2 regions of the Thermus brevis genome follow, and region 1 is predicted to be linked to the other one. Evidence: riboswitches for the same ligand, from Rfam matches in the RefSeq annotation. Region 1 holds a riboswitch; the other holds the start of a gene.
The links. A riboswitch is a leader RNA that binds a small molecule or an ion and turns the genes downstream of it on or off. The one in region 1 is predicted to bind thiamine pyrophosphate.
Positions count from the first base shown of each region.

Region 2: linked by a shared signal. The riboswitch ahead of thiE (thiamine phosphate synthase) and the one ahead of KQ693_RS04615 (thiamine ABC transporter substrate-binding protein) in region 1 are both predicted to bind thiamine pyrophosphate.

Region 1 covers NZ_CP102606.1:809,509-813,859, forward strand. Annotated here, with positions in the region: gene rpoC (DNA-directed RNA polymerase subunit beta') at 1-733, shown strand, start outside; gene KQ693_RS04600 (fuculose-1-phosphate aldolase) at 813-1,391, shown strand; gene KQ693_RS04605 (hypothetical protein) at 1,388-1,627, shown strand; gene KQ693_RS04610 (alpha/beta fold hydrolase) at 1,597-2,445, shown strand; TPP riboswitch at 2,484-2,578, shown strand; gene KQ693_RS04615 (thiamine ABC transporter substrate-binding protein) at 2,600-3,634, shown strand; gene KQ693_RS04620 (ABC transporter permease) at 3,701-4,351, shown strand, end outside.
Region 2 covers NZ_CP102606.1:1,603,984-1,608,334, forward strand. Annotated here, with positions in the region: gene KQ693_RS08760 (nitrite/sulfite reductase) at 1-1,282, opposite strand, end outside; TPP riboswitch at 1,409-1,518, shown strand; gene thiE (thiamine phosphate synthase) at 1,613-2,233, shown strand; gene thiS (sulfur carrier protein ThiS) at 2,220-2,414, shown strand; gene KQ693_RS08775 (thiazole synthase) at 2,415-3,200, shown strand; gene KQ693_RS08780 (NAD(P)/FAD-dependent oxidoreductase) at 3,197-4,132, shown strand; gene thiC (phosphomethylpyrimidine synthase ThiC) at 4,135-4,351, shown strand, end outside.

The DNA of each region.
Region 1 (4,351 bases):
CATCGAGGAAACCGAGGAGAAGCTTTCCGTCTTCGTGGAATCCGAGGGCTTCTCCAAGGAGTACAAGCTCCCCAAGGATGCCCGCCTGGTGGTGAAGGATGGGGATTACGTGGAGGCGGGCCAGCCTTTGACCCGCGGGGCCGTGGATCCCCACCAGCTTCTGGAGGCCAAGGGCCCCGAGGCGGTGGAGCGCTACCTGGTGGACGAGATCCAGAAGGTCTATCGGGCCCAGGGGGTGAAGCTCCACGACAAGCACATCGAGATCGTGGTGCGGCAGATGCTCAAGTACGTGGAGGTCACCGATCCCGGGGATAGCCGCCTGCTGGAGGGCCAGGTCCTGGAGAAGTGGGACGTGGAGGCCCTGAACGAGCGGCTCATCGCCGAGGGCAAGACCCCGGTGGCCTGGAAGCCCCTCCTCATGGGGGTCACCAAGAGCGCCCTGTCCACCAAGAGCTGGCTTTCCGCCGCCAGCTTCCAGAACACCACCCATGTGCTCACCGAGGCGGCCATCGCCGGCAAGAAGGACGAGCTCATCGGTCTCAAGGAAAACGTCATCCTGGGCCGCCTGATCCCTGCGGGGACCGGAAACGACTTCGTGCGCTTTACCCAGGTGGTGGACAAGAAGACCCTCAAGGCCATCGAGGAAGCCAGGAAGGAGGCGGTGGAGGCCAAGGAGAAGGAGCCTGCCCTCCGCCGCCCTGGCCGCCGCGAGCAGCCTGGGAAGCAAGCCTAGGGCCACCCCACCCTGGCATAGCCAGGGTGGGGGCTCCTAAGCGCCGCCCCCAGAAGGGCTTTTGCGCCATAATGGGCCCATGCTGGCGCGGATCTACACCGCCTTTCGCCAGGTGGGGGAGGATCTTTTCCACCACAGGCTCATCTCCGCCACCGCGGGCAACTTTTCCGTGCGCACCAAGGAGGGCTTTCTCATCACCAAAAGCGGGGTGCAGAAGGCCCGCCTGACCCCCGAGGACCTGGTGGAGGTGCCCCTCGAGGGCCCCTTTCCGGAAGGGGCCAGCGTGGAGAGCGTGATCCACCGGGAGGTGTACCGGGCGACCCCGGCCCGGGCCATCGTCCACGCCCATCCCCGGGTGGCGGTGGCTCTTTCCTTGCACCTGGACCGGATTGTTCCCCTGGACCTCGAGGGCCAGTACTACCTGAAGGAGGTTCCCGTGCTTGCCCCCAAGACCACAAGCGCCACCCTGGAGGCCGCTTTGGCCGTGGCGGAGGGCCTTAAGGGGCACCGGGCCTGCCTGTTAAGGGGCCACGGGGCCTTTGCCATAGGGCTTAAGGAGAAGCCGGAGGACGCCCTTCTGGAGGCCTATAGCCTCCTCACCACCTTGGAGGAAAGCGCGGAGATCCTCTTCTACCACCGCCTTTGGGGGAGGGGATGAGGGTAGTCTTTGTGGAGGGCAAGGAAAAGGAGGCCCTTTTGGGCTTGGCCCGGGAGCTTCCCCATCCCTACTGGCTTCTTGCGGGGGAAGGGGTCTGGCTTTTGGAGGTGTTCGGCGCCGGGGAGGAAGCCTTGGCCAAGGCCAGGGCCCTGCCCGGGGTTAAGGTTTGGGCCTTCACCCTGGAGGATGGGGTAGTCTATAGGGGATGCGGGAAGAAATCGGCTACATCCCCGTAGGGGAGGCGGAGCTTTACGTGGAGGACGTGGGGGACGAGCATGCCCCGGCCCTCCTGGTCCTCCACGGAGGGCCTGGGGGAAACGCCTACGCCTTGAGGGAAGGGCTTCAGGACTACCTGGAAGGGTTCAGGGTCATCTACTTCGACCAGCGGGGTTCCGGCCGGAGCCTGGAGCTTCCCCAGGACCCCAGGCTTTTCACCATAGATGCCCTGGTGGAGGATACCGTGGCCCTGGCCGAGGCCCTGGGGCTGGAGCAGTTTCATCTTCTGGCCCACGGCTTCGGAGCCCTGGTGGCCCTGGAGCTCCTCCGCCGCTACCCGGAGGTCCTGGGGGCGGTGCTCCTTTCCCCCTGGGTGAGCTTCCCCTGGCTTTCCGCAAGGCTTGCGGAGGCGGCGGGGCTTGAGCCTTTGGCCGACCCCGAGGCGAACCTGAGGGCGGCCTTGGAGAAGGCGGAGCCCAAGCTCCTCTTCGACCGCCTCATGTTTCCCACCCCCCATGGCCGCCTGGAGTACGAGTGGGTGGCGGAGGGCTCGGGCATCCTGGGGCCGGATACCCCGGCCTTGGCCTTTTGGAAAAACGGTCTCTGGCGGCTGGACTACACTCCTTACCTCTCCCCAAGCCGCAAGCCGGTGGCCCTGCTGGTGGGGGAGAAGGACGGCACCAGCTACCCCTATGCCGAGGAGGTGGCGGAACGCCTCAAAGCCCCCATCCGGGTGATACCCGGGGCCGGGCACTACCCCTGGATCGACCAGCCGGAGGCTTTTGGCGAGGCCTTCCGGGAGGTCCTCGAGGGCCTGCTGGCTCTCTGGAGGGTGTGAGGGATGCCCTTCCAGGGCCAGGAAGGGTGGTAAACTCAGGGCGTCACCGGGGGTGCCCTCTTATGGGGCTGAGAGATACCCTTGGAACCTGATCCGGGTAATGCCGGCGTAGGGAAGGTGACCAAGGCCCCTCCCGGTGACAAGGAGGGGTTTTATGTTGAGGATCTTTGCCCTGCTGGTCCTTCTGGCCTTCGGCTTCGCCCAGGAGATCACCGTCCTCACCCACAGCAGCTTTTCCCTGGATAAGGGGCTCATCGCCCGGTTTGAGCGGGAAACCGGCCTGAAGCTCCGCTTCCTTAAAGGGGGGGATGCCGGGGAAACCCTAAACCGGGCCATCCTCACCAAGGGAGCCCCCATCGCCGACGTGATCTACGGCTTTGACAACACCTTCCTCTCCCGGGCCCTCGAGGCGGATATCCTCTTGCCCTACCGTAGCCCAGAGATCCAGAACCTTAAGGCCACCTTGCTTCTGGACCCTACCTTCCGCGCCCTTCCCGTGGACTACGGCTGGGTGAGCCTGAACTACGACCGGGCCTACTTCAAGGACCGTCCCTTGCCCAAGGCCCCCGCCGACCTCGCTCGGCCCGAGTACGCCAGGCTTCTGGTGGTGCAAAACCCCGCCACCAGTTCCCCGGGCCTGGCCTTCCTCATGGCCACGGTGGCCCGCTTCGGCGAGGATGGCTACCTGGACTTCTGGGCCAAGCTCAGGGATGGAGGGGTGCGGGTGGCCAAGGGGTGGAGCGAGGCCTACTACACCCACTTCACCCTTTACAAGGGGGATAGGCCCCTGGTGGTCTCCTACACCACCAGCCCCGCCGCCGAGGTCTACTATTCCGAGGGGAAGTACCAAGAGCCGCCCACGGGAAACCTCTTCCCCGAGCTGGCCTTCTTCCAGGTGGAGTTCGTGGGGATCCTGAAGGGGACCAAGAACCTGGAGGGGGCCAGGAAGGTGGTGGACTGGCTCCTTTCCAAGCCGGTCCAGGAGAACCTTCCCACGGAGATGTGGATGTACCCGGCCCGCCGGGATGCCAGGCTCCCCGAGGTCTTCCGCTTCGCGCCTGAGCCCCTTGGGAGCGTGCGTATGGACCCCAGGGCCATGGCCCAAAACCGGGAGCGCTGGATCGAGGAGTGGACCAAGGTGGTCCTGCAGGGGCAAAGCCCCGAGTCGGTGCGCCAGGGCAGGCGGTAGCGCCTCCCTCAGGCTGGGAAGGCCCTGGGCTTTTCGCCGGGCGGCTTGGGGGTTAGGCTTAGGGGGATGGCCTACGGAGGCTTTTTCGTCCTCCTCTTCCTGAGCCTAGCCCTCTTCTACCCCCTTTTCCGCATCCTGGCCCTGGGGGTAGGGGAGGGGTTTGCCCGGGCCCTGGCAGACCCCTACTACTGGGAGCGCTACCTCTGGAGCCTGGAGTATGGGCTTCTCTCTGCCCTCTTCACCCTGTCCCTGGCCCTGCCCCTGGCCTTCCTCTTTCGCCGCCGCTTCCCCCTTAGGGGGGTTTTCCTGGCTCTTTCCACCTTGCCCTTCGTCCTCCCCACCCCGGTGGTGGCCCTGGGGTTTTTAGCCCTCCTGGGCCCCAGGGGACTTTTGGGGGTGGACCTTTACGGCACCAAGGCCATCCTTTTTCTGGCCGCCATTTTTTACAACCTGGGCCTTGCCCTCAGGATCCTCCTGCCGGTGGCCTTGAACCTGGAAGGCCCCTTGCAGGCGGCTCGGGTCCTGGGGGCCTCGAGCCCCAGGGCTTTTCTAAGGGTAGGGCTTCCCCTCCTCCTCCCCGCCTTGGGTTCTGCAGGGCTTTTGGTGTTCATCTACGCCTTTTCCGCCTTCGGGGTCCCTCTCCTCCTGGGGGGGCCCCGGTACGCCACCCTCGAGGTGGAGGTCTACACCCTCTTGGCCTACCGCCTGGCCTTCCCC
Region 2 (4,351 bases), 790 kb from region 1:
GGGTGTGGAGGTGCGCTTCCAGGGCCTGCGCCAGTCCCCGGGAGCGGGTGATGGCCAGGTTGCAGGTGTCAGCTCCAGGGCAGCGGGTTATGTCCAGGATGGTGTGGGCCTCAGGATGGGCCAGGCCCACCCGCAACAGGGCTTCGTAAAGCCCACCCAAAGCGTCCTCGGGCACGAAGCGAAGGAGTAGGTTCTGGCTGATGGCACTCCTTATTTCTCCAGCGTAGGTTTCGGCGATATCCGCCAGCGCCCTGAGCCCTTCCGAGGTGATATCCCCAAGGGGAAGGCGCAGGGCCACGGTGTAGTAGCCCTCTTGCTTTTGACGAAAGAGGTTGGTGCGGCGCCAGGCATCAAACCCGGGAGCGAAGGAGAAGGGCTTCCTGGGAGGGGAGGGAAGGCTTGGGGGTGGGAGGTCCTGGGGAGGTTGCCAGGCCTTTAGGTCCTCACCGCTTGCGGTGAGCTTCACGATCCGCCTTTCCTCCCTTACCGCCTCGCGGAAGGCGGCAATTCCCCACTTCTTTACCAGAAACTTGAGCCGGGCTTGGGTTAGGACCTTGCGGTTACCGTGGCGGTCAAAGAGGCGGATGATGGCCAGCATGGTGGGGAGGAGGTCCTCCTCTGGGGTAAAGGGTTCCAAAAGTTCCGCGCTCATAGGAGCCGCTCCCAAGCCCCCGCCCACATAAAGGCGGAAGCCCCTTTTGCCCCCCTCCACCGCGGCCACCACCCCGATGTCGTGAATGGGGGTACGGGCATGGTCTGTGGCGCACCCCTCGAAGGCAATCTTGAATTTGCGGGGCAGGTTCTGCCCCACGGGGTGACGGAGGAAGTAGCGGTAGGCGGCCTCGGCGTAGGGAGTCACGTCAAAGGGCTCCTCAGGGGAAACTCCGGCGTACGGGCAGCAGGTGATGGCTCGGATGGAGTGGCCGCAGGCCTCGCGGGTAGTGAGGCCCACCCCGTTTACAGCCCGGAGGACGTGGGGTACGTCCCTTCGGTGCACGTGGTGAAGCTGCACCGCCTGCCGGGTGGTTACGTGGGCCAGACGGTTTTCTGCATACCGCTCCGCCACCTCTGCCAGAACCCTTAGGGCCTCCGGGCTTACCCGGCCCACGGGGAGTTTGATGCGCACCATGTGGTGCTCTGGCCTTCCCCGAATGCCGTAGATGCCGTTTTTCAGGCGGTAGACCCGGAAGTCCTCGGGGTCTTCCTCCCCCGCCTCGAGGCGGGAAATCATGGCCTCCAGATACTGGATTTCGGCTTCGGCCTCCGCGCTGAGTCCTGCCATTCCGCCTCCTTTCCCCCCTCCCCGGGGGATTGCCCGGCATGATATACCATTGAGTGTGTGAAAGTCAAGGGTATATGCCCTGTTCCCCAGGCCGGGTTTTCGAGAGCCCCGCATGCTATAGTGGAAGGGACAGGCTAGGGGTGCCCCAATGGAGGGGCTGAGAGCTAGGTTTCTCCTAGCAACCCTTAGAACCTGATCCGGGTAATGCCGGCGGAGGGAAGCCTATGCGGAAGAATCCCCTTACAAACCGACTTCTCCCCAGGCCGCGTGGGCCCTGGAGACCCGCTTGAGGCTTTACCCGTAGGGCACATGCGCTGGGGAGGTGAAAGCTTGCTGGGAAGGCTCTATCTGGTGGTGACCCCGAGGCCCGGTTGGTCCATGGTGGAGGTGCTGGATCGGACGGAACGGGCCCTGGCGGGTGGGGTGGAGGTCGTGCAGCTTCGGGCCAAGGACTGGGAGGCGAGGCCCATCCTGGACCTGGGGGAGAGGATGCTGGCCCTGGCCCGACGGTATGGGGTGCCCTTCCTCCTCAACGACCGGCCGGACCTGGCGGCCCTTCTGGGAGCGGATGGGGTGCACCTTGGCCAAGGGGACCTGACGCCCGCGGAGGCCCGGCGTTTCTTTCAGGGGATGGTGGGCCGCTCTACCCACGCTCCCGAACAGGCCCTAAGAGCCCTCGAGGAAGGAGTGGACTACCTCTCCATAGGCCCTGTGTGGGAAACCCCCACCAAGCCGGGGAGGCGGGCCGCGGGCCTGGGCTATGTGCGCTGGGCCCGGGAGAACCTGGGGGAGAGGCCCTGGTACGCCATCGGCGGCATCACCCTGGAGAACCTGGGGGAGGTTTCGGAGGCTGGGGCGCGCCGAGTTGTGGTGGTCCGTGCCATCCTGGACGCTGAGAACCCCGAGCGGGCGGCCCAGGCATTCAGGGAGCGGCTTTATGGTGTGGCTTAACGGGGAGGCTAAGCCCCTCGAGGGCAAGACGCTAAGGGAGGTTCTGGAGGAGCTGGACGTGGATCTTTCCCGGGTGGCGGTCCTCCTCAACGAGGAGGCCTACCTGGGGCGGGAGCTTCCTCACCACGTCCTGAAGGAGGGGGATGTGGTGGAGGTGGTCACCCTCATGCAAGGAGGCTAGATGGACACCTGGAAGGTCGGGGACATAGAGCTTAAAAGCCGTCTTATCCTGGGCTCGGGCAAGTTCCGGGACTTCGGGGTGATGCGAGAGGCCATAAGGGCTGCGGGGGCCGAAGTGGTCACCGTGGCCATCCGCCGGGTGGAGGCCAGGATGCCCGGGCACGTGGGTCTCCTCGAGGCCTTAGAGGGCGTGCGCCCCCTGCCCAACACGGCAGGCGCCAGGACGGCGGAGGAAGCGTTGAGGATAGCCCGGCTGGGCCGGGTTCTCACCGGGGAGAGGTGGGTGAAGCTGGAGGTGATCCCTGACCCCACCTATCTCCTCCCCGATCCCGTGGAAACCCTGAGGGCGGCGAGGATGCTCATGGACGAGGGCTTCCTGGTCCTGCCCTACATCGGTCCTGACCTCGTCCTGGCCAAGAAGCTTTCGGAGCAGGGCACGGCTACGGTGATGCCCCTGGCGGCCCCCATCGGCTCCGGCTGGGGGGTGAGGACCCGGGCCCTTTTGGAGCTCTTCGCCCGGGAGAAGACCTCACTGCCCCCGGTGGTGGTGGACGCAGGGCTTGGCCTCCCTTCCCATGCAGCGGAGGTGATGGAGATGGGTTTGGACGCCGTGCTGGTGAACACCGCCATTGCCGAGGCCCAAGATCCCGTGGCCATGGCTGAGGCCTTTCGTTTGGCTGTGGAGGCGGGGAGGAAAGCCTTTTTGGCCGGCCCCATGCGACCCCGGGAGGTGGCGAGCCCCTCGAGCCCCATGGAGGGCATCCCTTTGGGAGGTCCTAAGCCGTGAGGGTAGAGGTGGCGGTGGTGGGGGCGGGGATTATCGGAACCCTCGCCGCCTACGAGCTCAGGAAGCGGGGGCTTTCCGTCCTCCTCCTAGATGCCGGTAAGGAGGGAGCGGCTACCCTGGCCAGTGCGGGGATGCTGGCTCCTTATCCCGAGGGGCTTTCCGGGGAGGTTTTGGAGGCGGCCCTTTTCGGCCTGGAGTACTATCCAGGCCTCCTCGAGGAGCTTGCCGTCAAGGGATGGAAGGTGGAGGCGGGGTTTAGCGGCACCCAGGTGGCGGCCCTGTCCCAGGTGGAAAAGGAGGCCTGGGAGGCCCAGGAGTCCTTGTCCTACCCGGTTCGGGGTGGAAGGGGAGCGCGTACCTTCCCTGGGGGGTATGTCCATCCCAAGGCCCTCCGCAAGGCCTTACTGAAAGCTCTGGAGGTCATGGAAACCCCTTTCCTTCAAGCCGAGGTGGAGGAGGTGAAGGAAGGGGGAGTGCGAGGGCGCTGGCGGGAGGAGCCCTTTACCGCCCAGGCCCGGTTCGTCCTCCTGGCCGTGGGCGCCTGGGGTAGCCGATTTGGCCTTGGGGTCCGGCCCCTGAAGGGGGAGGCCTTGGTCCTCGAGGGCCCGGCTCCTCCTGCCCCCCTTTTCGCTGGGGAAGGGTACCTCCTTCCCCGGGAGGGTGGGGTATACGTGGGGGCCACCCAGCGAGAGGGATGGGCTCAAGGAGTGGATCTATTCGGCCTAAGGTGGCTTTCCGACTACGCCCACGAGCGCTTTCCCCTGCTGGCAGGGGCCAGGTTCCGGGAGGCCCTTTGGGGGTACAGGCCGGTGGGAGAGCTTTTCGTGGGTGAGGTGGAAAGGGGAGTGCTGGCTGCGGTGGGCCATGGAAGGAACGGCATCCTCCTGGCCCCGTGGACGGCGAAGAGGATTCTCGAGCTTTTGGGGGTGTAGCTATGACCCAGCTGGAAGCGGCAAGGAAGGGCATCGTGACCGAGGAGATGGCTTACGTGGCGGAGAAGGAGGGGGTTTCCCCTGAGTTTGTGCGGGAAGGGGTGGTGTCGGGGCAGATCGTGATTCCCAGGAACCCCAACCACCGCACCCTTCGGGACTTCAAGGGGATCGGGGAAGGGCTCAGCGTGAAGGTAAACGCCAACCTGGGTACCTCCTACG